DNA from 2 places in the Sporomusa sp. 246TCP1 genome. Region 1 is predicted to be linked to the other one. Evidence: riboswitches for the same ligand, from Rfam matches in the RefSeq annotation. Region 1 holds a riboswitch; the other holds the start of a gene.
What was found. Region 1 has a riboswitch for cobalamin ahead of AC1ECB_RS10675 (hypothetical protein). Riboswitches for the same ligand answer to the same signal wherever they lie in the genome.

Region 1 (4,175 bases):
CTGTTTTTTTCCACGACACGTATATATTACAGGGTAATGAATTTTAATTAATGAACCTGAGAATCAGAAATTATATTGCATTGTCACATAATAAGTTCGTCCCTGCAAAGGATAATCGGCATTATATACGTAATTTCCCTGGTGGATCTTCAATTTTGGTCCCCTGTTAAAGATATCATTGCATCCTATAACTAATTGGGAATTTTTAGTAAAGTTGTGCTTAACTCCCAGACCAATGGTCGTCAGGGAATCTTGTATTGATGGTGTGTTTTCGTAATAGGAAGTATACATTTCACCAACATATTTAACCTCGCCAAAAACAATATTCTTTTTATCAGGGCGATAACCTAAGCGCAGATAACCCTCCCAGTCCGGCGTATAGGTTCGATGCACGGAGTAAGGTTCCTGCTTAACAGAAGGAGAATCATTCCATTGAACGGCAGAAGTTTTAAGATAAGTTGCGCCTATGCTCAGATCCCATTTTTCCCAATTAAAATCTGTCTGCAGTTCAATACCGCGAGCTGTACCATTGGCAGAATTTGAATAACTCCAGTAATCATAGCCATACCGCCACAGCATTAAGAGTTTGTCCGAATCGCGATAAAAATAAGTCAATTGGAGTTTACTGTCAGCACCCAAAAGCTTACCATCCCAAATAGCACTGATATCAAACTGTTTTCCTTCTTCCGGTACCGGGAAATTTAGTCCCTTAACGTTGCTATTGCTTGAAATAGGTGCCGGCAAAATACCGCCTCCGTCACCTGCTATCTCATATAAATTTAATAAACGGTAATAGGTACCGCAGGTAGTTCGCAGCGTAAAGTTCTCATTAACCTGTTTTTTCAAGGCCAACTGCCAGGTAGCCTTGTTATCCTGCTGGTCGATAGCTTTAAACATCCACTCGGCAGGAGTCCCCGCATTATTGGCCCAGCCTACGGCATTGCCGCTGTGTATTTCGGATTGGTTATAACGTACGCTCGGCGTCAGCCACAGGTCGCCTTTCCTATTGAGTGTTATCGTATCCTGCATCTGTACATTGAACAGCTTTTGACTATAATCCGTACGATAACGGTTAGCTGAAGAATAGCCTGTTTCCAAGGTACCATCTGTAATACCAGAACCGGCAACATCCATATTTTCATCAGAATAATTAACCATAAATTCCACTAAATGATTTTTGCCGGCTTTATAGGTACCGTCAATAGCACCGCCCCAACGGCTGCTGTCATAAGCGCTCCATTTGCGCATAGGTATTTTGATCTACGGCAGCGTCACCACCGAGATTTGACAAAACGCCGTCAACAAACACGCCTACCTGCGCAGCGGTAGAGCCACGCACACTGACAGTCGTGTATTGCCCTTTACCGTTAACTTCACGTACATGAACACCCGGCACTTCTTTTAATAAGTCTGGTAAAGATTTCTGTTCTCCCTGATAATCGTCCGGTCTGATAACTGTCACTGTACCTGGGGAAAGCTTGCTCTCCCAATCCGGTCTTGCCGCTTCTACTGTTATTGCCTCTAAGGAAAATTTGGGGTTAGTGTTACTCTGGTCACTATTTTCTTCGGCATACCCAGTTGCGTTTACGCAATTAAGCCCCAAAAGCAAAGCAATAACTATTCTCTTCTCTAAATCCTTTTTTTTATTCATCGCTAAGCCCCTTTAATAATTATTTTTCACATTAATGATAAATTAGGTTCTCATCCTCAATAAAATCCGTTCATTACTGGTTCCGCGAAAAAGCCTTTGCTACTTCATACATGGAATCAGCAAATGTTTTCACCGGTACCTCCTTGAAAACTGCTTCTTTTGCTTTTATTTCTTCCAGCAAAACACCCTGAGCACTGTAAACTTTGGTTTCCATAACAAGATACTTTCTTTTATCGACTTTAAAAGTCATCTGCATTTCGCTAAAGCCTACCTTATCATCGGCATTGAGTTTTGCTTTGTATTGTTCATTCAATTGAGTAACAACCTTGGAGTTGGTGAATATCGTTCTCACAAGAACATTGACACTATTTTTCTCATTTTCAACCATTGCCAGAGATTTGCAATCAAACATATATATACCTATATCATTGGCAAATACTCCTACCCAGCGCTCTCTTTCTTCCTCCGCCGGTGTTAGTTTCTTCTCACGTGAAATCTTCATTTCCCAACTTCCACTTGCAGGTTCTTCAGCCTTTTCGGCAGCATAAACAGACAAAAATGGCACTAAACTGAAAAGCACTAAAAATACGATTATTTTTTTTTTCATTCTCCGCTCCTTTTCAAATAATCCGCATACTAAACTTGTTTAGCTACCGCTATTCATTAAATATAGGTACGCGACGACCAGTATTAATTGTCTCACCTCTTTCTATAGCAAATAAAAAAACTCCCTTTTGGGGAGTGCTTACGCTAAGCTGCCAGCTTCTTTAGGGTCTGGTAACCTTACGTAATCCCCTCCCTGTCACTCGCAGGTAAAATGGTGATTGTCAAATAGGCAGTTATCCTGACTCCGGTTCATGGCTTTCCCGCGCCTTCCCAAAGCGATTGCTCCAGTGGCAACTAGGCGAGATTGCTCCCCGTTTACAGTGGCGTGACCGTGCCGGTCTTTAACCGGCTTCCCTATTAAGCCCCGCAGGGCACCTATTCCGATATCCTGTGATATCTGCTATGCTGTTGTTGGTAAGTCATTGCTTGTCCCACCTGGTGACAAGCGTAAATAAAATAACCCCCCTGTAATATTATAGGGGGGTTACGTCTGCTTGTTCATTAAATCCCCTCCCCATCTTCGCAGGTCAACGGTGATTGTTGTACAGGCAGTTCTCCTGGCTCTGGATCATTACGCTGCCAAACCTTCCCAGGACTTGTATCCCAGTGGCATCTCTTGGCTTTGCTCCCCATTACAGTGGCGGGACCGCGCCGGCCTTTCACCGGCTTTTCTATGAAGCCCTTGCGGGCACCTGTACCTTTACGCTATGTATTGTCTTATATTTGCTATTGTTATAGCCGCCTGACAGCAGATTCAAAACACTTTCCCTAGACTACACTTACCGGCGGCCATGTCATTTTCCATTGCTGTCTTCTGACTGCTTTGCCTGATTAAATGACAAAGTTCATATAAGATGGTTGTTACGATCTTAGGATGTACTTTGATTGACGGTATCGGAGGAACCAATTCTACCAGTTTTTTCTCGTTCAGGTATTCTATTACCGCATAATAATCCAGTTTTTTGCGTTCTTCCTGACAGTGCTCCCTAAATTGTTCGGTAAACGCTTTGGTATCATTCAGATTTCGAATTAGTTTAAAGTAATTCGGCAGCCGATTGTGATTGTTGGTAAAATATTTTTTGAAGATCAGTATCAAGACGGCATATACATCTTCGGTGCTAAAGTTTATGACCCGCCCTTGTTGTCTGTCAACATATATGGCATTAAATAACGAATAGCAGAAAATAAAAAGAAAATACTGATTAAAATCGAGGGGATTGGCGGCATTGGGCAAAAACAGACTGAATTTTGTTATCACATACAAATACCGATTTAATTGTCTTTCGCTAAGCTCATCCGGTTTTTTTACCACTTCCGCTAACACCTCTGCGGCCCATTGTACGATTTCTTGATCGGCCGCTTGCCGCTCACTGGGGGTTGCCGTATCCAGGTGAACGAAATCAATATTTGGCATTTTGATCATAGGCATCCCTGCTTACACTTTTTAGCAATATAGTACATGGATTCAGCAAAGGTATTTGGCGTAACAGCAACAAATTTGGCAGTTTTCTTGGTATCTTCCACTACAATTCCTTGTTCGCTAACTATCCTGGTCTCTGTTACTGCATACATTTTTTCCTTTAGCTGAAAGACCATCTGCATTTCGCTGAGAGTGACTTTGTCACCTGCGCTCAGTTTTCCCTGATACTTTTCGTTCAAATTGCCGATAATCTTCGAATCGGCAAAAATGGTTCTAATCAGAACATGCACCAAATTTTTATCGGTTTCATCAATGTGCAGTGATTTATTGTCAAATCTATAACTACCAATGTCATTGGCATATACATCAGACCAGCGTTGCCGCTCGATTTCTTCTGCGGTTGGTTTTTGCAAAACGCTTATCTCCCAAGTTAGCGGCGAAGTATCTGCCGGTTCTGCGGCCTGTACAGAAATACCGGGAAGTAAGAAACAACCCACA
Region 2 (28,268 bases), 1.8 Mb from region 1:
AATGGTCCAACGATGGGAACCCAGGAATAGGCCCAGTCAGAATTGCCTTTGCCGGGAATCGGGCAAAAAGCATGAGCAAGTCTTGGTCCCAAATCACGGGCAGGGTTCATGGCATATCCAGTTGTACCACCTAAGCTCGAACCTAAGCCCCAGATTAACACTGCCACCATGAAGGGGCCAAATCCTGGCGCCATACCGCCAACCGGTTTGGAAAACATCGCAAAAATACAAAAAACTAACATAAATGTTGCTATAATTTCGCATAACAGATTTTGATAATAATTGCGAATGGCCGGGCCGGTGCAGAAAACGCCCAGTTTAATACCCTGATCTTCTGTTACCTCCCAGTGACCACGGAAGAACAAATAGGTAATACAGCCGCCAACAAAGCCGCCGGCAATCTGCGCAAGCATAATCATAATAGCTTCAGGGGTAGCATACACACCATTAAGTAGTTTGGCAAAAGTTACTGCCGGATTGATATCTGCTTGCGGTGCACCACAGGCAATAGCAACATATACGCCCATGCCAACACCCACCATCCAGCCGGTAATTATATTAAACCAACCAGCACCTTCGGCCTTAGAAAATTTGAGCAAGCTGTTCGCAACTACACCATTACCAAAGACAATCAAAATGGCCGTACCAAGAAATTCACCAAAATACGGAGTTGTCATCAAATAAATCCTCCTTTTGAATTTTCTAAAATAACGACTGATGCAAACTATGATGCGGGGCCGGAATGACCAGTTGATCCACCAGGAAGCCAGTGTCTTTAATGACATTACTGCCAGCCTTAACAGCAGCCGTCACTGCACCAACCTCGCCGGTCATGGAAACAACGGCTTTTCCCCCCATTCCCCGCGCTAAGCGAACTTCAAGCAATTGCACATTAGCTGCTTTAGCTGCCGTATCAGCAGCTACAATCGCTGAAGCTACTGAATAGCTTTCGATTATGCCTAATGACTTGATTGCTTTAACCTCAGTACAACCAGATAACGCCTGGAATACATCGGTATGAATGTTAGGCAGTACAAATTCATCGACTACATTCTCTGTCCCACCAACACTTTTTCCGCTGCGAACTGCACTTTGCACTGCACCGACATCACCGCCGACCATTACAACATATTTTCCCGGGCACAGGGGCTGAGCTAGTATTAACTCAACATTAGCCGCCTTTAACATGGCATCGGCTACCAGAATGCCTTTGGTAATATTCTTTAGTTCCAACAATCCTATAGCACGTTTCATTTTATTCCCCCCTGCTTCATTACATTGCCTGAATACTGATTGAGCTGTCCACGGCAACCACTTGGCCTGAAATACTGGCATGCAGGTTGGTTCCGACAGCAACGCCTTCAGGAATAACAGCAAGTAGGTCCCCGCGGTTGACCATCGTGCCTACAGCAACAACAGGCTTGGCTGGCGCACCGATATGCTGTGAAAGCAATATTCTGACATTCTTCGTTATCACCGGCGCTGTCGCAAGCGGCGCTTTGACATCATAGTTAGCCAAACCCAGACGGTAGAGCAGTCGTTTGGTAGGAATGAGATGATATTCCCGATTGGTGCGGGATTTTTGGGGCTTGACATTGTGAGAGTTTTTCATTCCCGCCTGAGAAAATCGCTGCTTTAGTTCAGCATTAACCCGGCGCGGTGACAGTCCCATAGTGCAGCCGAAGGTTTCACAAGCACCACATTCTGAGCAGAGAAATGCCTTGGTAACAATATCCCCTTCATTGTACTCCCCCCTGCCGATAGCCTGCATAATCCGGTGCGGTTCCAGACTATGGCCGAGGAGATTGCGTGGGCATACCTCAGTACAGGCCCGGCAATTGCAGCAAACGGCTTTAGCCCTGTTAGCAATGACCGGCCAGGGGGTGGCTTTTTGAGTTACTAAGGAATGCCCGGGAGGCAACACAATAATACCACCGGTTGTTTTGGTAACAGGCTGATCATCAGTTGTAAGCTTCCCCATCATGGGGCCGCCGTCAATAACGGCATAATTATTAGCAGTAACTCCGCCCGCCAATTGGATAAGTTCGCGAATAGCCATACCAATTGGTACTTTAAAGGTAGCAGGCTTATTGACTGCACCGGTAACGGTAACGTATTTATCAATAACCGGCTGCCCACCGAGTGCCTCAGCTACATTGATAAGCGTTTCGACATTAGCAACAACCACGCCGACATGCAGCGGAATGCCACCCTCAGGTACAATTCTGCCGGTTACCTCATACACAAGCACCTGTTCATCCCCTGCCGGGTAAATATCTGGCAGAAAAAAGAGTTCAATTTCCTGACCATTTGTCTGTTTAAGCTCAGATTGTAGTTTGGTTACAGCAGCCTCATATTTTCGTTTTAGGCCAATAACCCCCCGTCGCGCACCAGTAGCCACCATGACGGTCTTTAGACCGGCAATAAGTTTGCTGCTTTCACTGGCCATAATAAGTTGATGAGCCCGCAGCAGCGGCTCACATTCGGCACCATTAACAATAACGGTATCTACACTGGCATTGATTTTTACATAGGTCGGGAAACCGGCCCCACCGGCTCCCACTACTCCTGCCGCTTTAACAGCGGCGATAATTTCTTCCCGCATACTCCTCACCTACTCCCTTGGCGTATCATGTTACTCAGACGATGGAAAACGCATCAACAAGAACACAGCGACGCTGGCGGGTAAAGCTGCGCGCAGAGGTAAGTCCCTCGCCGGTCGGCCCTGCAATAGTAAAGGTTGTAAATCCTTCACCGCCAACACCGATTCCCGCAAATGACGGCGCGTTTTTCACAAATATAGTAGTCTCAATCGCCTTGGCTAATCTGGTTAAGTTATCGACATTTTTCGAATGCATAATGGCCGTATGTCTGTTGCCATGTTCGACCTTGACGGCAAGCTCAATAGCCTCGTCAATATCTTTTACCTGCACAATCGGCAGTACCGGCATCATCAATTCTTCGATAACAAACGGATGGTCGGCTGCAGTCTCACAAATGATAGCTTTAATGCTATCAGGTACAGTAATACCAATTTGACTTAAAATGTACTTGGCATCTTTACCAACATACTTCTTATTAACGCCATAGCTCTTTCTGGGTTTTTCCGTACAACCGGCAGCAACTAATTCCTCTTTTTCTGTCAATATAACCTTAGCTAACCGGTCAATATCCTGCCCTGAAATAAGATACGCCCCATACCGTTGCATGTAGGACATCAGCTTATCAGCTACACAGCCAACAACAATAACCTCTTTTTCGGCAATGCACGGCAGATTATTATCAAATGAACAGCCGGCAATAATGTCTCTGGCCGCTTTTTCAATATCAGCTGTTTCATCTACAACGGCAGGTGGATTGCCGGCACCGGCACCAATAGCCTTTTTACCGGAAGACAAAACAGATTTTACTACCCCAGGTCCGCCAGTGGCCACAAGCAGGTTGATGGCTGGATGGTTCATCATGACAGTGGTTGCTTCCAGTGAGGGTTCAGCAACTGCTGTTAGCAGATTATCCGGACCACCGGCTTTACTAATTCCTTGATTTAGCTGTTTGATGACTGTTAAGGATGTATTTTTAGCAGTAGGATGAGGACTAAATACAACCGTATTACCGGCAGCAATCATGCCAATTGCATTACAAATAACAGTTGCTGCCGGATTGGTTGTCGGTGTAATCGAACCAATTACGCCATAAGGCCCCATCTCAATTAACGTCAGCCCGCGATCACCACTCCAAGCTTCGGTATGAAGACCAGCAGTACCAGGAGTCTTATCCGCAACCAGGTTATGTTTGATGATTTTATCAGCAACCCGTCCCATGCCTGATTCCCTGACCGCCATTTCGGCCCATAGCTGCGCATGTTCACGAGTTACCTGACGCATTGCCTGGATCAGTTCTTCCCTTTGCGCAATCGATAACTTTTTCAGCTGTTTATAAGCATTGCGAGCTGCCGCCACAGCTTCATCCATAGTGGTATAAATACCGCCGTTATCAGCAGTGCCTTGCTTATATTCCTGAACCCTGGATAGTACTTCTGCAGTAATTTTTGCAACTAAACTTTGATCAATAGTCATTTATTTTCCTCCTTCCGTCCAGACTGCCTTCTTTAAAAGGCTGCCAGACCGGCTTTGGCTACAGACATATCTTCATCAACTGAACCCCCGCTTACACCAATGCCACCAACCAAAACACCGTCTTGCCAAATGGGTATGCCACCGCCGAATATGACCATGCGGCAACCATCAGTAGTGTTGATTCCATATAGACTTTGCCCGGGCTGGGATACTGCTGCCGCTTGTTCTGTTGACATCTTAAGAGCAACAGCCGTATACGCTTTATTCAGGGCGATCGAAACACTGGCTAGCAGCGCATTGTCCATTCGTTCCTGGGCGACAAGATTGCCACCAACATCCACTACGGCAATTACCATCGGTACATTAATTTCAATGGCCTTCTTTTCAGCCGCCGCAATCATTTTTTTTGCTTTTTCTAACATCGCTCTTTTCTCTCCCTCAATTTGTTTTGAACCTTGAAGAATCTGCATCACGATTTGAGTCACCTTAGTAACCAGATCTTCCTGTTCAACGCACCTGGCCAAAACAAATAGCAAATCAGACAGCCGGTTTACATACAAGGCAACCGATGGGTTTACAGTTTCTGTACGTCTCAGTCTAACAATATACCTTTCGGCACGCCGTACAATGGTTCGCGCCAAATCAAGTGCAGCACTTGTCTGTGTTTCTCCGGGGGTAACAAAATATTTTTGGGGAATACGCTGCAGTTCCAGCTTATCAATGATTTTTTCTAATTTTTCTACATGTTGAGCAGTAATGCGATAGTCGCAATTATTAGCTACATTATCGGTAGCCAAATCGGCATTTAATACTATTAAATCCTTTTGAATAGCATGGATAATACCGATTGCCCATTGTTTGTCAGTCAGCGATTTTGCCAAGCCCATTGCGGCATTGGCTTCATCTATAGTACCGTAAGCGTGTACCCGGACACTGTCTTTAAATACCCGCTCTTTGCTCAGCAGGCTGGTTTTCCCTTCATCACCTGTTTTGGTATACACTTTCATGGTGCATTACTCCTCGAGTAAACTTTTATTTATCTCGATGCTGTCAACAATTCCGACAATAGCTGCGTCAACTGCCGAATGCGGGTTGCCTGTTACGTGGCGGGCAGAACTTCCATCAACAACAAGTACAGTCTCACCTGTACCGGCACCAATTGTGTCTACCGCTACGACAGGCTTACACGCCATGCCGGTAGTCCCAAAGCGTGTCGGCTGGACAATGAGCAGTTTGCTGCCTGTTAAGCTGTCATCCTTTGGCGTCGCCACAAGGGTGCCAATTATTTTTCCTACCCACATATTCACTCTTCCTTTCATCCTGCTAAAAAATGGTGTTGCTGCTATCACTTCCATGTTGCTACTGACCTGCCTTAGTCCCAAACGATATCCACATTACATTCTCTGGCAACATCGCGTGCCAGCGGAGTGATAATGGTACCTTGGGCAACACGAAAAGCTCTGTTTCCACTCTGTGCAGCATGTCTAACAGCAGCAGCAGTCAGTACCTGCTTTTTAGCAGTTCTTGCCGGCATAGCTGGCAAATCAACGCGTGATTCTTTGATTAGCACCTTTTGGGCCGCAGCCGCCAAATTCGTTACCGGAGTAAGCTCAATGCCATATGTCGCAATTTTTTTCAGGTTATTTTCCAGTGCTTCGCGCAGCGCCGGCGGTGTTTGCCCCATATTCTTTTGTAGCCGCCACCCGTCCTGCGGGTCAGCGGCATTTGCTGCCGCTATTACGGGTTTACCAAGCATCAGCGCCTGCATTAGTAAGGTGCAAACCATGGTATCAGCTAAGGTATGTGCTAACTTTGCCGCTGTATTCTGGGTTAATACCGGTACCAGCACAATATCGGCCTTGCGCAGATATTTTCCTGGATAAGGAGACTTTGCAGTAACAATCGGCACGCTTTTACCCAGTTTTTCTCTTATCCAATTTTCACCGACAACCGTTTCTGCTGCCGGTGAAAGCACAACAATGAGTTCTGTTCCCATGTTCTGCAGAGTTTTCAATTCTTCCAGACTTGTTTCAAGGCCAATGCTCCCACCCGTAAAAATAGCCAGCGCTTTATGCAGGCAATCAGGCATTTGTTTTGGGGGTTCGCTTTGTGCCTGCCTGAGTCGGCGCAGTACCTCAGCAGTAACTAACTCCACAAGTTTTTCATTATCCATACTAGTTCTCCCCTATTTACACAGAGTGATCATATCGCCGGTTTTTAGAAAAACGGCATTGGCTTCATCTGTGTCAATGTGAAATTCCAGCCGGAAATTAGGGTTTACCCGCACCAGCACATCGCCAAAAGTCCCGCCCCGGGGGCCACTGATTGTAACAGTGACGCGGTCACCGTCAGCGACATTAAATCGCCGGGCGTCCGATTCCTCCATGTGAATATGCCGGGCAGCACAAATGACACCTTCAGTAAGGGTAACCGCTCCTTTTGTACCTACAATAACAATGCCGGGCGATCCTTTACTATTACCCGAATCTCTTAGCGGCGGTGCAATTCCCAGTGTAAATCCGTCAGTTCGGGATATTTCAATTTGCGTCGATTTGCGCACAGGCCCTAACACCCTGACACCACGCATAACACCTTTGGGACCTACCAATGTAACGGTCTCTTTGGCAGCAAATTCATTAACTTGTTTTAGGTCTTTTTCCTTGGTAAGGATATATCCGCTGCCAAACAAGGCTTCCATATGCTCAGCAGAGAGGTGGATGTGGCGATTAGATACGCCAACAGGTATACCTTGCTCTGTTTTTGCCGCCTGATTTAATTCAGGCATGGCCGCCAATACCTGGCTTACAATCTGTTCCAGTAATTTTTGTTCCATCATCTCACCCCGATTAATGCCACTTGCCGGTCTTGTCAGGAAAGCGAGATTGCCCCGCTATGCTCGACTGAAGTATGACGAAGCAATCCCGGTGCTTACTTATTCAACTTTGGGAAGAATCTTCTCAATATCTGTATGAGGACGGGGAATAACGTGTACTGATATCAGTTCACCCACTCGTTGGGCAGCAGCAGCACCGCTGTCAGTAGCTGCTTTTACAGCACCAACATCACCGCGCACCATAACTGTGACTAACCCTGAACCAATTTTCTCATAGCCAACCAAAACCACATTAGCCGCTTTTACCATAGCATCAGCAGCTTCAATAGCGCCAACCAACCCTTTGGTTTCAACCATTCCTAATGCCTCTCCGCGCATACTATTCATCCTCCTTGTTTTTGTCATAATGAATGCAGGTGATTCTGGGATCGCCTTTTTTCCGTGAACATGCAGGATCGCCGCACAAGTTGCAAACTTCTGCCTGATTGATTGGTTCCTGACTTACTGTTTCTGCCGGTGGTTCTTCCACAAGTTCTACAGCTTGAATGATCATGCTTTCCTTATTCGCAGCTGCAGGTCTTTCTTCAGCCTGAAGCTCAATTACGGTCTCAACCGGGACAGGCTCTGCAACTGGCGGCTGAATGTCTGCCGGCTTTAAAGCCGGGTTTAGGCCTACCGTATCTTTGCTAAGGAGAATTCCGCCCAATTCAGTGTGTGGGCGTGGTATGACGTGTTTGCCATATACTGTGTTTACTTTCGCCGCCGCTGCCGCACCTGCATCAACAGCTGCTTTCACAGCGCCTACGCTGCCGCATAGTTTGATAGTAACCAGGCCGCCACCTTTGGTAAGCTCATAGCCAATTAATTCTACATTAGCCGCTTTGACAGCTGCATCAGCTGCTTCTACGCCAGCAGCAAGACCTATTACCTCAATCAGACCTAAGGCATTTTTGACCATGTATTCACCTCCCCATGGCCTTGAGCACTTTCCTGTAATACTTTTAGGATAATCTTGCGAACACTTTCGTAAAGCTGGGCCATATTATCTTCAGGAACCGGGGCCTCTTGCAGCGGATTTCCTTTGAAAGGTAATCCTTTCACCAGCCGGGCGGCATTATAACCAAAATACCGCCACTCCGGCAAAGTGCCTGGCCCCTCAAGAATAAACAGCGGTTGGCCTTCAGGCATTTTTTGATAATGAATACACATAGCAGCCGGACTAATACCTACGCCCACTCCGAGCAACGAAGCCTGCGCCCCCTTATAGGCAAGGGCTATGGCATCTGCCGAACTACCGTCTAAGAATGAATAGGGCACCCCTTCTTCTTCCATTCCAGCCTGAAGTTCCCGCAATTTAGCTTCATAGCCGGCATGGGGAAAGGCACAAATAATTATGCTGGGTCTATTTAGTGTTGTAGCTGACTGCATAATGCTCACGCCTCACTATCTAGATAAGACAGTACCAAACCTGTAGCAACAGCATTTCTTGAGCCTTCGCTGCCGCGTATATTTCCGCGACCGCAAACAATACCATACTCCGCTAAGGCGTCTGTTACCATATCAGGTACTTCAAAGTCCATTGCTGAACCGCCGACTAATACGACAAATTCAATATGCCGGATATTGCCGGTAGGAGCAACCCGCTTCAAGGAACGAAGTGCATTGGTAACAAAAACACGTTTCTTGGCTTCCCGCCGTACATGCCGGATTCGATCAAGTGCATGATCAAAGGGTATAGGAACCATACCATCATTCTTCAAAATAACCACCCGGGCAAATACTTGCGGCGGCAAGTGTTTATCATAAAACTTTACTGTGCCGTCTTCTAACCGGACATGATACAGACTTTCAACCTTCGCCAGGGGATACTTTTTAATATCTTCAGCCAGGTCAAAATCGTTGAGTCCCAGTTCGGAATTAATCAGCATTGTTACCATATCACCAGCCCCACCTAAATGAATGGAGTGGGTCTTAGAGTCTCTGGTAATGATGGCCGCATCGGTTGAGCCACCACCCATATCCAAAATAGCCAGTGGTATATCAGTACCGGGTGTGGTTAAGGCACCGCGAATCGCCATATTGGCTTCGACACCGGCAATTACAACACGTACACCCAGTTCTTCCTGGAGTTTGTTGGCGATCTGCTGCATCGGCAAACGGCTGGTTTTAACCATAGCCGCCAGCGCTACCGCTCCTTCCAGCGCAAATTCCCCGGCTAAGCCGCCTTGTACCTTTTGCGGTACAAAGGTATCAACAGCTAATAAATCCTGGATTTTCATCTCCGTTACCGGCTGGCTAGTAAGCTCAGCCATTACCTGCCGCACCCGCTCCAACATGCCGTTAACATTAGTCCCCGCTTCGCCCTGTACATCCACCACCGGCTGCACCCGTTCCACCGCTTCCATGATCGCGGCTGCACCTGCCTCAACATCAATATCGGCTTTGCCCTTTTGCCCTACAATGGTGATGAAACCCGCCGGAATGGATCTGGCTTTTACATCACCCTCAGGAGTGCGGACAACGACTGCCGAGCGATTGCCAATCAAAGCTCTGGCAATGGGTACAACCATTTTGGTTTCTTCCGGTGACAGATCAAATACAGTAGCAATCCCATAGGGATTGGATAAGGTTGTTATGGTCTGTCCGGCCTCTGCCACCTCAACAGCAGCCAGCATTCCCACCGGAACTTTTTCAATTAATGTAACTTCATCAACAACAGGTATTATCTGTTCCAGGCGATTTACAATAAGTACAGCATCATCCTGCCGTGCTATCGCCCCTTGTACGGCAACACCCCTACTCATGGCAGCAGTAATGCCCTGCGCCGCATCTGCAAAATCAATGCCTTTAGGAATCAAACAGATAACTTTTTCTCCCGGGTGAACACCAGGAAGCTGGCTAAAGGCAACCGTCATACCGACGCCTAAACCAATACCACCCGGAGTAGATGGGTTATGTCCGATCATGGTGGATTCGGTGATAATGGTTTCCGTGATGGTCTCCATGGCCAAATCGCCAATAACCGGTGTAGCTTCGTTAAGCCGTATTTGATCTACCGCTTTCAAACTCAGCCCGGCCGTGCTTACAGCTTCCTGAAGAGCGATAATAATGCCGGGGACATTCGCCAGTGTTCCTTTGATGCCTGTTGTCTTACTAATACTGCTGGCAAAATATCTTTTGATTTCGCCTTGTTCTACTTGGGCCAAACATACTTCAGTTGTGGAGTTTCCTATATCCACGCCTGCAATAATAGGCATGAAACTTCCCACCTTAGTCCGCTCTGAGACGGTTCCGGCGCTCATATACATCTGCGGACTCTCTCACCAAAGCGGCATTAATTTTTGCGTTATATTTACCTTCCAGTTCTTCAGCAATAGCCAGTAATTCAAGTTTAGTGGAACGATAGGGACGCATGGCATTATAAATTTCCAGAACACGGTCATCCGGAATAGCAACAAGTTCAGCCGCACGGCGAAGGTTGTTGCCAAACTGGTATCTGCCTACACCATCAGCAATCTCGGCCTGCATTCTAAGCGTTTCCGGGGTAATACGAACGTCATCGGCTTTTACCTCGCCGCTCATAATCTTATCTAACGTAATCTCTGACAGTGTTTTGCCTGTAGGAGTTTTTAAAAGTTCAGGGCGCTTGCTTGCCAGCGGATAATCACGCTCAGGGCAAAGACCGGCAGTTGCCGAAGCCTGACAGGTAACTGCCTGGGGAGCACCAGCCATGGATTTTAATACTTCACGAACGATATCTTCTAACAATTTATTTTCTGACATTTGTTTTCACCTCCGCCTAGTTAAAACTGTACATCGAGTTCAACCGGTTTAGCGCCGGGAACTACGTGTTCGGTTTCTTTAATATGAAGTACGGCTGCAATAGCCTGGTATTTTGGACGAGCCATCTGGTCGTTTTTGGTCGGAACCGGGGTCGGGGATTGACCTTTGGCGTATTGCGCAGCATTTTTGCCGATTTGCCGATAGGCCTCAAGGTCAAGCAGCGGCGATTGTGAGAACAATTCCAGATTGCTGAGCGGTGGCAAACCTTTTTGATGAATTACGGTAGTGCCTCTGGACTGGATACCAATGGAGATACCTGAACCGCTAAGTTTCGTAGCATCATGAGCAGCAAACGCTACATCAGAGGTCCGCAGAACCCGAATCACTCTTGCGTGCACGCCTTCTTCTTCAATGCCGGCAATCATTTCGCGGAGTACATCACTGTGTGGTATATTTACAATGGTTTTATTCTGATATTTGCCAAAGGCCGGAGCTAAGGCAATGATAACTTCGTCCGAACGGATACCAGGGCGGGCTTCACCTTTTTCCGCCAATATCATGGGCCGTCCGGTTGCTGTGGCTGCTTTAGCAGGAGCTCCTGGCTGAGCCATACCGGCTAGAACCTGCCCGATTATTTCGCGAATTAATTGTTCGTTTATTTCCATTTCCATCCACCTCTCCCCTAGATCACACGTCAAAATCAGACGGTTTTATCGCCTGGCGTATGTCTTTAATTTCATCCCAACGTTCTTTGCTGATGCGATAGCCTGTTCCCGGCCCGGCATAGTCGTTTTTGTTATTTACAGCGCTAATAACGTTAAGATTTTTATCGAGAATTGCTGCGGTATGGAGATAATCGCCGGAAATACGTTGTTTAAGAATACCCAGTACATTTTCAGCGACATCAACAAAACCAGTTTTGGCAAGGGCTTTTACGATATCCACGCCGGTAATGCCCCGTTTCATCATATCTTCGGTAGCCTTCAGGTCTTCAACAACATTCCGTTTAATGATTTCTTTGGTACCATGGCAATAGGTAACAGCCTCCACTTCTTCATCAGTAATAGCCGGGAAGCCAAATTCTTTGAATACTGCCTGAATAGCTTTGGCCGCTTTGTTACGGATAGCAATAACGTCTTCTTCCGATACCGGTTTGAGGCCGCCATCAACCATAAGGTCGCGTTGGAGAATATTCCAGTCATCATAGTCATCTACGTCCCAGTTGGAACCGGCAAACATATTATCATAGTTCGGAGTTGCGCTGTAACCGGAACAAATGAAATCAGTGCCTGGCAGCATTTGCATCAGGGTTCGGGCGGTACGGCGAATATCAGAATGGGTAAAGGTTTGGTCATTACTTGACGCAACTTCCAGATCAAGCATCGCTGCTGTCAGGTTTTCGCCAAGAATTGCGCGAATACCGGAAGGAACAGCGGCAGGTACACCAACACAGCTTACCGAACCGTTTTGGAGACCTTGTACCCCAGCGCCGCGGGTCAGCATAATGCAGCGAACTTCCAGGTACAACATGGATTTGCCTTCTGCATAGCCCATTTGAACTTCCGAACCAGTACCGGAGGTAAAGCGCATTTTAAGACCGCGTGAAGCATAAGCCGAGGCCAGGAATGCTTTGGACCAGGGTGTATCGTCACCGTCCACAAATACATTTTCAGTGCCATATACCGAGATGGTTTCGGCATACGCAGTGATGCCTCGCATGCCTAAGAGCAATTCGGTTGCTTCTTCGAGAGCGCATTGGGTAAGCACGCCGCCCCGGCCTACTTGGGAGCCTACTAGTATAGACAACGCATTGAACGGTGCATACCGGACAACAGCTACTGTGGTTTCCATTTCATCAAAACCACGCAAGGCTGCTTCAGCGGCATCGGCAGCAATAAGTGCCGGATTATCTTGTGGATTAGTAACATGGCACTGGTTGGAAGGAATCTTCCGGGCCCGCATTTTCTGCAGAGCCATCATCATTTCTACTACGTTCATGGTGTTGAGTACAGCAACAATCTTCGCTGCCGTCAAACCACGAATCAGTTTAACAAGCTCGTCACGCGATACGTTGACATCAACAAGCATTTTGGCAATTTCAACATCAGACATAGCCATTGCTTTATTAGCAATGCCGGTGTCAATGGCATAATCGGCGATAAATTGATCGATAAAGTCGAATTGAGCCCGGGGAATACCATCCATCTCAGTTACTTTACCATTTTCAATTTTAATACTGGGTTTAGGATCGTTGGGGCTGCCCATAGCCATCAGGCCAACTTCCGGCCACTCGACTACGAAACCATCCTGGTTCACAGGGCGGGCTTCCAACACTTCGAAACGTTTTGATCTCTTCATCACAATTCCCCCCTGTTATTTTTAGATATATGGCGTTGTCGTGGACGGAGCCGGACCAGCCATAGCTTCTAATACTTTTTTACCCACTTCTCTGGCACCAATTACTGCTTGACGAACGGCACCGGAGTCACCAGTGATTTGCAGAATAACTTCGTTGGAGAAAGAAGTGCCGCCAGCCGGACTGGCATAGCCGACAACTTCAACGCTAGCAGTTTTTACGGCGACATCGGCCATTAAGACGCCAATAGCAGCAGGTGCACCGACAATTAGACCAAAGGCTTTGCCAATAGGTGCGCCAAAGGCTTTATTAATCGCATAGCTGGCACGGGCCGTATATTGGAGTTCAAGATGACCGGCATCGTTACCATATACATCACCGAAAGTACGGTCAAGTTCTTTTAAGGCAACTTCAATGGCCCGGCGAGCATCAGATACTTCTTCGGCTCCGAAAATAATCAGGCAGCCATGACCGGCACCACCTTTGGTATCACGGGCAAGTTCAATTGTTACAATTTCGGTATTAGTGGCTTTTACGGCTTCATCAGCGGCCATAATGTGCGGGCCGGCCCCGGTACGGGCACCAAGAATACCGATAGAGCGATATTTGGGATCAAGTTTCATTTTTTCATGCAGCATCGGGTCGACGTTGGCAATAACCAACCCAACAGTATCACCGATAGCGGTACCAACAAATTCGGTAATACCAGGATTGCAGGCGGTCTTTACAACTTCCTGGGCAGGAGCGGCTTGAGCTTCTGTCTCGATGCGTTTCTTAATTTCATCCATGACCTTTTCGATCAACTGGTCTTGCATATAATTACACCTCCAAAATTATGGCTATTTAACTGTAGGAAGAATTTTCTCAACATCTGCATGCGGACGGGGAATTACATGAACAGATACCACCTCGCCTACATTTCTGGCAGCAGCAGCTCCTGCATCAGCAGCAGCTTTGACAGCTCCAACATCACCACGCACCATCACAGTGACTAACCCTGAACCAATTTTTTCATAGCCTACCAAAATAACATTAGCTGATTTGACCATGGCATCAGCGGCCTCAATAGCTCCTACCAAACCTTTTGTTTCAATCATACCTAACGCATCGCTCATAGTTACACCTCCTTTCGCGTGAGATATTCTGTTAATTCAGCCAAACCTGTTCCGGTATACGCAGAAACACAAAATAAAGGTTCTTTGATTCCTGCCTGTAAAAGACGGTTTTTGGCTTTTTCCTGGTCAGCCCCGGGGGCATCTATTTTGGTGACTACTCCTACTACCGGTCGCGGAAACATGGCAGTAAATCCGGGGGGGAGTGTGATACGACAATCTGTGGCATCCTGAACCATGAGAACTAACGTGGCCTCAGTCGCTGTCACGGCTAACGCCGAGTAAAAACGCGGCATTTGCGCATATTCACCAGGTGTATCGATGGCTCCGTTAGTAAAACAGATGCTTGATGTTTTTTCAGCCTTGTTACAGTCATTGTTAAGGGCATTAATTAATGATGTTTTTCCTGCTCCCACAGGTCCGACCAGCATAATCACAGGCTCAGGACCTTGTCAGTTTGGGGGCTGAAAAACCCAGACCCTCTGATAATAGGTTGATTACTTGATTTAAGGCTGCTTCGACAGCTGAAACATTGCCGGTTATAACCACAGAACCAGTAAAACGATCCATAAAGCCAATTTGTACTGCTGCCGTTTTAGTTGCTGCGTCGGCTGCAATAATCGCTGCTTCACAAGGAGTAATTGTTAAGATGCCGATGGCTCCCTTATCGACAATCCCCAGCTTCTCGCACAGTTCTTTTTTGGGGTTGGCAATAAGATGAGCTAACGTCACCTGTTTACCAGGCACATATTCTTGTACCACTCTCGGTTTTTCTTGAAGCATAACCCTACCTCACAATTCTGTTGTCTTTTTGACTTCTCTTACTAATTAGTTTTTTAAAAAAATTTACCTTGAGATGAAGTTGCGTAACCACAGGACATATTTGCGAGTATTGCCGCCCAAATATGTCCTTAAAAAAACCTGTTTTCACCCTATGGTACTTCTTTGTGAATTATCGGTGTTTTCCCAAATCACAACAAAAAAAAGACTGTTTTTCACAGTCTTTTTTATATCCGTCTAGTCTCCCGGTGGCATTTGCCGCCACAATAGTATTTTTTTGTTATATTCCCAAAACTTATTGCTACCCTTTTACTGCTTCAGAACTTGGTCTGCTATTTTTAAGCTCTGTACGGTATTGATTGGGTGTAACCCCCACTTCCTGACGAAATACCCGGCAAAAATAACTGGCATCCTGGTAACCGGCCTCAGCAGCCACGCGAACAACTGTCTGTTCCGGGTTACGCAGCATAAGCTTAGCCTTGTCAATTCTGACTTTAGTCAAAAACTCAACAAAGTTGCAGCCCTTTTCGGCTTTAAAAATCCGGCTGAAGTAGTAAGGACTTAAATGGACAGTTTGGGCAACCTCATCTAAAGAGATACTTTTATGGAAGTTTTCTATTATATAAGTACAAGCCTTATTTATTAGTCTTACATTCATACTGCTGCGGTTTTCCAGCATATTATCCAGGAATTGATCCAGGGAATCCAAAATCCAGTGACGCACCTCTTCCCGGTCTGAGCAGCTTACCAAATGATTTATACAGTTAAAATTGAGCAACGTTAATTTTTCGAGATTGGCACCGCCCTCGACAGCAGCTCGGGATAATACTATGAGCAGTTCGAGTACACACGCCTTTACCGTCTCCATACTAGCTTTGGCTGTAAAAATTTCGTGTAAAATATGCCCCAAAATTTCCTTAGCTTGCTGCCGTTCACCACAGCGAACTTTATCCAGGAGATTACGTTCATAATTAAAAGGGTAGTGGAAAGGTGCGACATTCAAGTGAGGCACATCGTCTATGTGAATTATTTGATTATCACCCAAATAAAATTTTTGCTGCTGTGCGCTTACTGCTTCAAGATAAGACTTATGAATCTGCAGCGGATCAGTATAATAGCGACCAATTCCAATTGTTAAGCTAATGCCTACCTGAATTATACCGTCCCTGATTTTTCTGGCCATATCCCTAACTTGCCGCTCTACTTGTCCCTGCTCGACTTCACCCTCATAGCCGACAAAAATAATGATTTCATCGCCGCCGAAAGGCACAATCAATATTCCATTACCGGCGATTTCGCAAACATGTGTGTATACTCGCTGCTTAACCACCTGTTTTTCCAGTTCCGATGTCTTACGGGTAAGCTGTTTAAAATTATCAATATTAGCCACCAAAATTACGCCGGAATCCGCTTTAAATCCCAAGAAACCAGCCCGATCTTGAAAGTTGGCCAGATCAGTAACCTTGCCGGTAATCACGTCATGGATAAATGAATTCTTGATAAACGGCAAGGCTTGATCAAGATTTTTTTTGAGCTCGGCTTCTTCCTGTGCCTTGCGTTTCCGGTGGGTGATTTTCTCCGCAATAGTCTGTAGCGTTTGCAGCAAATCTTTCGGTCGCAGCGGCTTTAACAGATACTCTGCCGCGCCCAGCGACAGCGCTTCTTTGGCATAATTGAATTCATCAAAGGCCGTCAGCATGACAATAGTTGTATCAGGCACCCTTGCTTTAATGGCACGTGCCGCCTCCAGACCATTAATCTCAGGCATACGAATGTCCATGAGCACAATATCCGGTTTTTCGGCAGCAGTAATAACTACCGCACTCTTGCCATCCCCGGTTTCCGCAATAATGTGAATCTCCGGGCAATTATGCTCAATAATAAACCGCAAGGCCTGCCGCTCTAATTGTTCGTCATCGGCAATCAACAGTGTATACATACCTGTGTCTCCTATATCTTTTCATCAGCAACAAGCAGGAAGATATAGCCTTACTTATTACATACCTGCCACTCGCTGCGGTTCTGGTGTGCTTAACTCAAAATCAGAAAGTTTCGCCATATTATACATAGTATAGGTCATGGTTTTAAGCATGGCAACCATCAATATAGCTCCGGTTCCCTCGCCTAATCCCATATTAGCCCTGATGGGTATATCATCAGCCAATATATTACCTAACAGCATCGCATAAGACATCCCCGGCTCTTTGGACATATGGGAAGGTAACCCGCAATGCTCTACCTCCCTGCTAATCCGTGCGGCACAGGCAAAAGCCACAGCGGTAATGAAACCATCAATGACAAAAGGAGTTTTGCGTTTTGCACACGCAATCATACCCGCGCATATGGCGACAATATCAAAGCCCCCAACACAGCGCAAAATATCCTCAATGCGATAAAAGCTTTCCCGATGGCGCTCAACGCCTTTAGCCACTACAACACACTTTCTTCTGATAACCTCATTCGTTGGTGTACTGGCTCCATACCCTACGACAAATTCAGGTAAAATACCGGTCATGGCATGCAACACGGCGGAAGAAGTAGTAGTATTACCAATTCCCATCTCGCCAAAAGACACCAAATTAGCGTCTTGGGTATCTATGGCATAATTAACCATCTCTTCCCCTACATGCCAGGCCTGCTCAAATTCAGCCGGTGTCATGGCTTCCTCTTTCATAAAATTTTTGGTGCCGGAAGCAACTCTGCGGTTGATGCCTACTGTTTTTTTGTTATTGATTCCAATATCAATTACCGAATAGGGAACATTATTAACCTGACAAAAACAACTAATAGTCGCTCGCCCGTCTACCATGTTCTGCGCCTGAAGGTAGGTAATTTCCTCGGGAAAATTCACCACACCTTCTTCAATAACGCCATTATCGGCTGCAAATATTAAATGATAGGGTTTAATTTCCGGATGCATCGTACCCCAGGCCAATAACATTTTTTTAAAAATTTTCTCTAATAGGCCTAGGCTATTTACTGGTTTTGCTGCACCATTAACTAAATCATCTACTCTTGCCTGAAAATTCATGCTGAATCCCCCTATTTTTTTGTTTTGCGCCAATACAATAAATAAAAAAAAACCTAGCCCAAAAGGGCCAGGGTTATATTTTCATAAAATCCTGTCCTTCTGGTACTACCTCTGGCGCGGAGGTAAATAACAGCCAAAACAGGCAGGTCTCCTGGCTTACGGATCATAAGAACACCCTTGCCTTCCCGCTTGCCGGTGGCATAATAAAAGCATTCTTCCCCGATTACAGTGGCGCGACCGCGTCGTTTAAGGATTGCAATCCTTCCGAACTTCCCTATTCTCCTCTTAGCTTACTAAGAGGCACCTGTATGGTGGCAAATTATTAAATTTTGATCTGCTATACTCGTTCTACAGTTATGACCATTCTCCTGTTAGCCTATGTAGGTTCGCAAGATGTTGAAACTTTTAGTCAGAAAAGTTCTATTATAAAAACCTAACCAAACATTGCAATTCCCAGTGGTGTCACCAGCAAAGGATGGGGCGGTACATGGACCTGCCGGCCAAACGCTTTGCCAAACTCGGTTTCAAACCCCTGCAAATACGCCGTACCGCCCACAACATAGATAGGATAGTCATCAAACTCTTCATAGCCAATTAACATATTTTTAACCACAGTTGCCATTTTTTCCACAACCGGCAGAATCACCGGCATAATTTTGCGGTGCTGAGTCAAGTCGCGTTTCAATAACTCCGCTTCTTCAAAAGATATCTTATATGCCCCTGCCAAAACTAGGGACACATGCGTACCCCCTGTTGGTTCATCAGCCGTAAAAACTAACTCTCCCTTATGTAAAACAGCAATACCAGTAGTACCACCGCCAATGTCTACCACAATGCCATGCGAAATCCCCAAAGCCATAGCCGCCGCCACCGGTTCATCTACCTGGCAGACGGGTTCCAAACCAGCCCCGGCAATAATATGACCACAGGCCATCGCGTTTCTTCCCATCGTCCCAGGCGGAATAGCAGTAGCTCCTTTAACTAAGGTAACTCCCATTCGCGCTTCAACCTCAGCCTTCAACTCTTCAACAATAACCATGGCGCCCCGAAAATCAACAACCAAACCGTCTTTTACAACTGAAGCCCACTGCATACTACCCGCCACCGGATTACCTGCCTCATCAATAACAACCAGCACCACATCGGCTGTTCCCAGGTCAACACCTACCTTGTAGGGGCCTGGCAAATCGGCTACCGTTTTGGTTTCAATCAATTCATGCAATCGATGAATCTTCTCATAAGTTTCCACATTAGTCCCCCTGCCGCCCACCGTCATTCTCAAATGGCTATGGTATTATATTCCCTTAAAATTTGGGTAAATACCTGTCACCATAGTCATAATTTTTATTACCTGTAGTTTACTCTCCCCTTTCACACTTGTATATAGTAGATTCTTGCCTTTTTCTGTTGGTAAATCTGATATGGATACCGTCATCCACAATCCAATCCACTATGGCTACCAAAGCCAATATTACCCGCTTAGAAAGCAAGATTGACCAATACGGCGAAGTCCAGCAAAAAGACATCTATCATTTGCTCCAATTAACCAGTAGAAAAGTTGATAACATCCACGAAGACTTAAAGTCCCTGGCAGAAGTCACCGGCGAACATGAAATGAAACTTCGTACTCTTGCCCGCCGTCCTGTTTAGCAGCAAATAAGAAAACCGCTAACGCAATCCTTTGTCTTACGTTGAGTCAATGGAGTACAAGGAGCGGGGTTTTACTTTTGGCATTGCCCCAAAAGTAACAAAAAGTCTAGGCCCTAAGCCTCCAAAAGCTGAAAAGCCGGACGATATTCCTAAAATCCGTAAACTCGCTACGCTCAAACAGTACGGATTTTTTAACGGAATACCGCCCGGCTTTTCTCCTGCGGAACGCTTTTTCCGGCAAAGGCCGGGGGGTTACGGAAGTTACGAGGGGTACCGGCTGGAGTTATTTTTTTGCGCAAAAAAGCCAATACCCAATTAGAATGGTGATAGCCAACACACCTGCTGCTGTCAAACCAATCGAATTACCTAAACCAGCTAACTGTTGCCAATTATGCCCTAGCCCAGTTCCCAGATAGATAAGAGCACCACACCAAATAACTGAACTAACAAAAATTCCGGAAATATAGATCTTGCCATTCATCTGGACAAAGCCTGCCGGAATTGGAATAGCGCCGCGAATTACAGGTAGCAACCTTCCAAAGACAATAGTGAAAATGCCGTATTGATTAAGCCATTTCTCAATCATCAGCAGTTTCGACTCAGTTGGTATGAGGAAGGAAAAATGTTGAGCGATATTTGTTCTACTAAACAAACCCAGTCCATAACTAATAGCAGCCCCCAGTAAATCTCCCAATGCGGTGACCGCTATCGCAGGAAGCATTTCTAGTTGCCCGCTATATACTAAATAACCGGTAATCCCCAAGGTTACTTCCCCTGGTAGGGGCAGGCCTGTACCTGTAAGCAACATAGCTACAAAAATAGCAAAGTAACCATAGGTGTCGATATGATTAAGTACTGCTTGTTCCATTGTCGAATTACCCAACCTCCACTGCGTAATAGATACATTGCTAATGTATCCCTGATATAAAAAAAAATCCGGATATCCGGATTTTTTTTAGGTACAACACCAGTCTTTTCTCATATCAAGAAATAAAAGTTAACACATCCTCCACCGGTTTTCGCGGCGGCACTGATACTTTATCAGCAGCAGGAACACCCAGTGGTGTCATGGCAGCTAGCTGATAGCCTTCTTTATTAAAACCAATATATGCAGAAATATCTTCAGCGGCATGCGTCGGTCCGGTCATCCAGCAAGTGCCATAACCCAGGCTGGCGGCAGCTAACAGTAGATTTTCCAAAGCGGCTGCGATATTTTGAATACCAGGATTGGGGTTAGCATATTTTATGGCTTCCTCGCGCGGCATAATGCCATCAGCTAACAGCATATCAGCAATAGTAGCGTAAGGACCGGCATACACAAGAATCAACACAGGCGCAGCTTTGAAAACTGTTTGATAAGGCAGGCTTCCCTTTAACCCCTTGATTTTTTTCTCATCACATAAATATGTGCACAACTCAGCGTTCTTTCTCTCAACAATCCGGGCAATCTCAGCAATTTTCTTTTTATTTGTGATAACAACAAAATGCCAATTCTGCTGGTTTTTCCCTGAAGGTGCATAAGTAGCCGCTTTAATTAACTCTTTAATTGTCTGCTCCGGGACTTGTTCCTCTGTAAATTTCCTTACACTATGACGCCTGTAAATAAATTCCAAGTCCATAGCAACTAACCCCCTTAGACATTATATTATCTTTTCACCCTGATAGCCTTCGCCGTCAGCACCGCGCATCAGTTTACGCCATTTCCTCCAGAGTGCCTTGTATTTTATTGCCTGAGCATGAATGTTGTCCCATTCCTCTGGTACAAAGCTCATCACTTTGCCAGGAACGCCAGCCACTAGGGAATGAGGACGAATAATCTGATTCTCCTTAACTACTGCCCCGGCGGCAATAATGCTGCCTTTACCTACCACCGCACCTGTAAGAATACTGGCTCCCATACCAATTAAACAATGCTCTTCAATAATACAGCCATGAAGGATGGCGTTATGCCCAACTGTAACATAGTCGCCAATTATTGTCGGCTGGTTATTGTCTGCATACACAACACTGTTATCTTGTACATTGCTGTAGCGGCCAATTTCAATTCGATTAACATCTCCTCTGACAACAACATTGACCCACAGACTACTAAATTGTTTCATAGTAACATTACCAATAACCTTAGCACCATCGGCAACAAAAGTTTCTTCATCAAGAGTTGGTCTAATTCCTTCAAATTCTATGAACATTGCTACAGCTCCTCATATCATAACATACTGCTAATACCATAACCCAATCAACCGCCAATAAACAACACCTACTGTCAAGTATAGCACCACATGCAGCACAGTAATTACGGTGCCAACATACCACCAGGTCTTTTTATCATTATATCCCTTTTCCATCAAAAGCGGCCCTAACGCGTTGCCATAATGCGTCAATGTGCAAGAAATAATCATTAAATAGGCTAACACAAAAAAGGCCGGATACCTGGGTACATCAGTAGCTGCGACAAAGGAAAAAATAAGTGGCGAAAAGGCTACCACATAGCCCGTATAGGATACGAAAAAATAGTGCGGCACAATGGCCAGCGCCGCCACTAACAGCAAAATACTATAGGAACCCAAGCCGGCGGTCGGCAGCAATAGTTTGATAACCCCGGCAAACCAAGTAAAAAATTCAAGCTTGGTCAGTGCCACTGAAAAACCTAAAATCGCACCAAACCAAATAAGAAGCGACCACATTGCTTTGGTTTCGGCCAAGTCATTCCAGTTAAGAACTCCGGTTACCAGCATAAGTGATACACCAATAAAGGCGACTAGCGTGCTATCTACTTTTGTTACCGTACCTGTGGACCATAGAATCAATATTGTTAAAAATATTCCAATTGCAGTTAACTCAGTCCGGCTAATATGGCCCATACCTGCCAATTCACGCTTAGCAGCGGCCCGCACCGCCACCATAGAGGTAGTGTCCGGCGGACATAGCTTATATACAATATAAGGTGTCAATAAAAAACCGATAAATCCCGGTAACGCCGCCACAGTCCATAATGGCCAACTAATACTTATGCCCAGCACATCCTGAGCCAGTTTAACATTGATCAGATTTGGCCCCATCCCAGTCATGAACAAACCACCGGAAAGCATACTGGCAGTAAATGTCAACAAGGTAAAATAGGCACCTGTTCGCTGCTTGCCTTTCGGATTATCGGAACTGCTAGCCTCAATAACCCCCTCAGCCAACGGATACACCAACCCGCCTGTTCGGGCTGGTGAAGACGGCGTACTAGTAGCCAGTATCATATCAATAAAGCTTAAAATATAACCAATCCGCAGCGTTGTCTTGCCAAACTGACTAATTAACCAAAGACCAATCCTGCGGGTAAGTCCGGACTTTTTCAGGCCGACACCAATCATCGAAGCTACCAGTGTCAGCCACATCATTGTATCAGTGTACCCAACTAGTATCTCACGAATGGGCAGAACAAATATCCCTGCCAACGTTGTAATAACTAATAATAACGTCGGTTCAGAACATGGTTGCAAAATAAGACCCAGTATTAAAGCAACAAACACACCAAATAAATGCCACGCTGTTACGCTTAAGCCACTGGGGGCCGGATAAGCAAAAAACACTCCGGCAACAGTCAACAAAACGGCGATTTTGGCAAAGCGCACTTTCACATACTCATCTCCTTCTTAAATAAAAACTTCTTTAATACTACCACTTTCTCTTCCTTGTTACAAAATTTTTTTATTTTTAACTATATACAACGTTAAAGATTTTTGCAGGCGGGGGCGTGTGTTGGCAAAAGCAAACGCTGAGTGGTGGAACGTAGTCAATACACCATCCGTCTGTTAGGTTTGTTAAACCACAAAGGACACAAAGAGCGCAAAGGGATACGAAGGGTAGATTGTTTAATAACGAAAACAGGGCCATATGGCCCTGTTTTCGTTACAACTTCATTTTATCCTAATGCACGGCAGCAATTTTCATTATACCCTGTCTGTCTCCCGTGGACGAAGCTTGGATACGTCTTTACTGTCTATAATCCCGGTAAGTGTTCGCAGCAGTTCATCTTTGCCTTCAGGCATAATATTTTCCAAATAGATACAGTTAGATGGATGAATCGAAGTAATACCGGAATGTTTCAACTCCATATCTCGAATCATTAAGCGCAGCTCTGCCAATATTTCCATTTCTTCCGGGATTTCAAACTCCCCGCTTTGGGTTTTCTCATAGAGCTCAGTTCCTGGCTGTACTATAATTGTTAGAATACCTATATAATCCGGCTGAATTTCATTACAAATCAGCGCCGTATTCCTTGCATGCTCCCAGGCTTTAGGCGCTTTACCTGCCAACCCTAAAATCACGGTTACAAACAGATTTATACCTGCTTGCCTTATCTTGCCCCCTGCTTGAACCATTTCCCTACGACTAACGCCTTTTCGTATAGCACGAAGAACTTCTTCATCTCCGCTCTCTACACCCAGATGAGCCTCAACTAATCCATGTTTTTGAAGGTCTATCAATTCAGCAAGCGTTTTATTCAATATACTAACGGCGCTGGCGTAAGTACCAACATATGTTAGACTGGGAAAAGTATCATACAGGCAGTCTAATATCTTGATTAAATGCTCTACAGGCATACTTAATGCATCACCGTCTGCAAGAAAAACCTTTTTCACATCACCATAGTATTCTTTTGCGAGCTCAATATCCTTTAGAATTTCATTTAGCTCACGCAAACGATATTGCTTATCTTTATACATATAGCAAAATGTACATTGATTATGGCTGCAGCCAATCGTACACTGTAGTATGTAATCGTCTCCTGCTAAATGGGGGCTGTAAATATTTCCTTCATATCTCATAGGCGATTTTCTCTCCCGGCAATCGAGCACAGATTAATTGTTAGCTACTTTGCGCACATACATGAACTTCACTTTTGCGTCACTCGGTTTATTTTTATACAGCATACTATATACCATTTTTTTAGCATCTTCCGCGCTACTAGTTTTTACTGTATTCATCATTAAGATAACCTCACCTGTTGTTGAGCAAAGATGATGCTTAACTTCATATGTTTTCACATTATCACCTCTCCCCAGATACTTTCACGCTTCAACTGTTCCAAATAGACTAACTATGGCTTCTTATACAAAAGCCAAGCAGACCAGGCTATATTACACCGATAGATTAACTAACTGGTTTATCGCTCTCACCAAGATAGGATAAATCTTCTGGTGTATTAAGATTACAAAATATTTCTTTAGGGTCACCAACCTGCCGTAAATCGCTTTCAACTATTTTGCATACTCTTACATCAGGATAAAATCTAAATACCTGACTAACACCTGCTTGCAAACACTTTTCTATCGGTTTTATGCAATTGCGTGAATAGACAGCGCAAAGTGGTTCCAACCGGTTTCCTATCTCAGGAACTACTACATCACATCCCGCTCTTCGCCCCAGTAAAAACCTGGCTAACTCTTCTGTAAAAAATGGCATATCACAGGAGACTATAAATGAATACTGATGTTGAGCGGTCATAAGTCCGGCATGCATTCCTCCGAGCGGGCCCATGCCCGGGTAGCTGTCTGGAACCTCCACAATTCCCGGTAAATTATATTTTGCTGTATGGTTACTGGCAATAATTATTTCATCCACAAAGTTTTGCAGTTTTCGCACAGTACGTTCGATAAGAGTTTCATTTTTAAATAATAGCAGTGTTTTATCACGCCCCATGCGTGAACTGCGTCCACCTGCCAATATTATTCCACTCACCGCCATAATAGCCCCCTAGCCTATTGAATTCTATTTCTATTATACTTTTTTATTAAAAATTTTGCAGGTGCAAATGGGTGTTTTATAGCACACCACCCACCTGCAATTTTCCAACATTTGTATATAGCTGTTCAAAATAGTGGAGCTATTTCTGCGCCTTATTGTTAACGCACATGCTGCTGCCCTGTAACAGATACAGACTCATTGGCTTTTACTCGCATAATTTCGTTTTCAACCCATACCGGGTTATGATGCTCAGCCTCACGACGCGGCTGAGTTCCATCACCAAACATGCACAAAAATTCGCCCCAATTGTAAATTCCGAGGAAGATATGCGCGAATACGCACACTCCCAGGACAATACCAACCACCAAATGCACCATATCAAACCAGTACATGGCTACTTTAGGCGCTACCGGCAGGAATGCGTATAGTGCCCAACCGGTAACAATTAACAGTATACCACCAATCAGCATCATAATCCCCATTTGTTTTTGACCAGAGTTCATTTTACCCATTGGCGGCACTGGAATGGTTTTGCCTAATAGAATTTTCTGCGGATAGCCACCACAAATCTTCATCCAGGCCATATCCCGCTCATCAAAGGTAAATATCCGGCGGGTAAAGGCCACAATTCTGTCCAACGCAAAGATCGTGTAAAAAATACACGCTATTGTAAGAATGCCTGCACCAACAATATGGATTTGCATAATCACATTTTGCAGAGCTTCACCAAATGGTTTTAGCCAAATAAAAAATCCGGTAATGGCTGCTGGTAAAAAACCTACTATTAATCCCCAGTGAAATAGCCGCGAGATAAGAGGGTGCTTGAGTACCCACGGTCCATGTTCATCATGCTGGCTCATCAATTATCCCTCCTACACTAATTTCGTTCTGTCTACATACTTAGTATGAAACAGTTCTTCGGCCAAATTACTGAGCGGATTCTGAGCAAATTTTTTGTACACATCAGTAACTGCCTGATTGTTATGGCTTTGACGGACTTTCGCTTTTACATCATCATTATAAATGCCTTGTGCCCGCAGCTTGATGTATTTTGTGCGGTCTTGTACCAAATCTGTAGCAACATAGGCCCCGGTCCACAAGATTGCTCCGGCTACACCTACGATTCCTATGAATTCACGTCGCGAGACCTTTACGGCCTTTTCTATATAATCATACTGTGCCATTGTGTTCCCTCCTTATGACCAAGGTAGTACGGCCTTGGCTTTATCCAGCCAGGAAGTACCCATTGGGTTGATTGGCTGACCGCCACCGTTGACACAGCCGGCCGGACAATTCATAATTTCGATGAAGTGATAGGGTGATTTACCGGCTTTAACTTCTTCCAGAAGCGGTTTTACGTTTTCCTTGATACCGTGGGCTACAGCTACCTTCAACGTAACTTCTTTACCTGTTTTAGCATCTACCATCGTAACACTGGCTTCCTTCACGCCTTTTAGACCGCGAACAGGTTTGAATTCAAGCACATCCAGTTCCTTGCCGGTGATTACAAAATAGGCTGTCCGTAAAGCGGCTTCCATTACACCGCCGGTATTGGCAAATATAGTACCTGCGCCACTATATTGGGCTAAAGGATTATCCTTATCAGTAAACTCAGCGACAGTCCTAATGTCAATATTCAATTTCTTAAACAGACGGGCTAAATCCCTTGTAGTTAGCACTACATCAATATCAGGATAACTTCCTGATCTGCCTTGTGTTTTCCAGTACTCAGAAGCACTTTTGAATTCAGGACGGGAAGCCTCAAATTTTTTGGCAGTACAAGGCATAACGCCTACCATGAATATATCTTCCGGGTTAACCTTCCAGACTTCTTTGGCACCATAGGTTTTCCCCAGTGCGCCAGCCATCATCATCGGTGATTTGGCCGAAGACATGTTGGGTAAAACTTCAGGATAGTACAGCTCGGCATACCGAACCCAGGCCGGACAACACGATGTAAACTGTGGCAAAGGCCCTAAATGATGTTCTGCCGGCTCCCCTAACGCGTAGTGACGAATCTTGGCAATAAGCTCCATGCCTTCTTCCATAATGGTCTGATCGGCAGTAAAGACAGTGTCAAGAACTTTAAACCCAGCCTGTTTCATTGCTCCATACATTTTTTCTGTTATCAGGCTGCCGGGTTCCATTCCGAACTCCTCACCAATAGCAACACGAACCGCCGGGGCAATTGTTGCGACAACTGTGAGCTGTTTGTTTTTTAGCTGTGCAAGCACTTTGTCAACAACGTCAACCTTATCCTGAGGTGCTCCAAAAGGGCAATTTATCAAACATTGCCCACAAGAGATACACCTTTCACTGTTGATCGCATGAACGGTTCCATATTTGCCGTCGATAGCTCCTGTCGGGCAAAACGACTTGCAGGAATCGCAGCCCTTACAAGCCTTTCGGTCGATTTCAATAACCCTTGTTAACTCTTGTCCTTGAAAACCCTTCAAATTTAGACCTCCCCTATAAAATTTAAGCTAACTTGGCTCACACCAAACCTTTGGCGATTGACGAGAGCTGAGTTAACTTAGTAAATCAGAAAGTAAGAACTTTCTGATTTACTAAAGAAACTATTTTAGTCAATAATATAGAGTACTATCCTTAGGTGTCTGCCACCTCATATAAAGAGTTCACGGCCGCCTACCATAACTGCTGAAACTTCTTGTCCGGCGACTAACGGGCCACTTCCCGCAGGCACGTCAATTAGCGCATTGCAGGCAACCATAGATTTCAGAACGCCGTTACTTTGACCGCCTGTAAGTTCTATATAATTAGTATTGTTAATTGTCTGTAGTTTTGCCCGTAAAAATCTGCGCTGTGTACTCGATTTACTAAAACTGTCTTTCAGAATTGCCGAAATTTTGGGCGGCATTTTTTGATCAAGCCCGAGCATTATTTTAATTAA

Region 2: another riboswitch for cobalamin. It lies ahead of AC1ECB_RS18805 (nicotinate-nucleotide--dimethylbenzimidazole phosphoribosyltransferase); the one in region 1 lies ahead of AC1ECB_RS10675 (hypothetical protein).

The regions. Positions count from the first base shown of each region.
Region 1 covers NZ_CM170492.1:2,191,679-2,195,853, forward strand. Annotated here, with positions in the region: gene AC1ECB_RS10665 (TonB-dependent receptor domain-containing protein) at 64-1,248, opposite strand; partial or broken gene AC1ECB_RS10670 (TonB-dependent receptor) at 1,250-1,651, opposite strand; gene AC1ECB_RS10675 (hypothetical protein) at 1,725-2,258, opposite strand; cobalamin riboswitch at 2,469-2,651, opposite strand; cobalamin riboswitch at 2,788-2,968, opposite strand; gene AC1ECB_RS10680 (hypothetical protein) at 3,012-3,680, opposite strand; gene AC1ECB_RS10685 (hypothetical protein) at 3,677-4,175, opposite strand, start outside.
Region 2 covers NZ_CM170492.1:3,954,522-3,982,789, forward strand. Annotated here, with positions in the region: gene AC1ECB_RS18705 (MIP/aquaporin family protein) at 1-677, opposite strand, end outside; gene AC1ECB_RS18710 (BMC domain-containing protein) at 703-1,254, opposite strand; gene AC1ECB_RS18715 (SLBB domain-containing protein) at 1,274-2,605, opposite strand; gene AC1ECB_RS18720 (aldehyde dehydrogenase family protein) at 2,640-4,076, opposite strand; gene AC1ECB_RS18725 (cob(I)yrinic acid a,c-diamide adenosyltransferase) at 4,109-5,083, opposite strand; gene AC1ECB_RS18730 (EutN/CcmL family microcompartment protein) at 5,090-5,377, opposite strand; gene AC1ECB_RS18735 (flavoprotein) at 5,449-6,249, opposite strand; gene pduL (phosphate propanoyltransferase) at 6,262-6,912, opposite strand; gene eutM (ethanolamine utilization microcompartment protein EutM) at 7,009-7,287, opposite strand; gene AC1ECB_RS18750 (BMC domain-containing protein) at 7,289-7,867, opposite strand; gene AC1ECB_RS18755 (glycerol dehydratase reactivase beta/small subunit family protein) at 7,849-8,337, opposite strand; gene AC1ECB_RS18760 (diol dehydratase reactivase subunit alpha) at 8,343-10,166, opposite strand; gene AC1ECB_RS18765 (diol dehydratase small subunit) at 10,180-10,692, opposite strand; gene AC1ECB_RS18770 (propanediol/glycerol family dehydratase medium subunit) at 10,713-11,363, opposite strand; gene AC1ECB_RS18775 (propanediol/glycerol family dehydratase large subunit) at 11,380-13,050, opposite strand; gene pduB (propanediol utilization microcompartment protein PduB) at 13,072-13,863, opposite strand; gene pduA (propanediol utilization microcompartment protein PduA) at 13,888-14,163, opposite strand; gene AC1ECB_RS18790 (EutP/PduV family microcompartment system protein) at 14,166-14,591, opposite strand; gene eutS (ethanolamine utilization microcompartment protein EutS) at 14,602-14,943, opposite strand; gene AC1ECB_RS18800 (response regulator) at 15,242-16,879, opposite strand; gene AC1ECB_RS18805 (nicotinate-nucleotide--dimethylbenzimidazole phosphoribosyltransferase) at 16,937-17,971, opposite strand; cobalamin riboswitch at 18,096-18,294, opposite strand; gene eutJ (ethanolamine utilization protein EutJ) at 18,405-19,220, opposite strand; gene AC1ECB_RS18815 (hypothetical protein) at 19,424-19,621, shown strand; gene AC1ECB_RS18820 (DedA family protein) at 19,905-20,489, opposite strand; gene AC1ECB_RS18825 (nitroreductase family protein) at 20,605-21,240, opposite strand; gene AC1ECB_RS18830 (gamma carbonic anhydrase family protein) at 21,262-21,810, opposite strand; gene AC1ECB_RS18835 (DASS family sodium-coupled anion symporter) at 21,841-23,247, opposite strand; gene AC1ECB_RS18840 (radical SAM protein) at 23,560-24,438, opposite strand; gene AC1ECB_RS18845 (hypothetical protein) at 24,472-24,657, opposite strand; gene mobA (molybdenum cofactor guanylyltransferase) at 24,764-25,357, opposite strand; gene AC1ECB_RS18855 (cytochrome b/b6 domain-containing protein) at 25,516-26,217, opposite strand; gene AC1ECB_RS18860 (iron hydrogenase small subunit) at 26,230-26,541, opposite strand; gene AC1ECB_RS18865 ([FeFe] hydrogenase, group A) at 26,554-27,813, opposite strand; gene AC1ECB_RS18870 (molybdopterin molybdotransferase MoeA) at 27,981-28,268, opposite strand, start outside.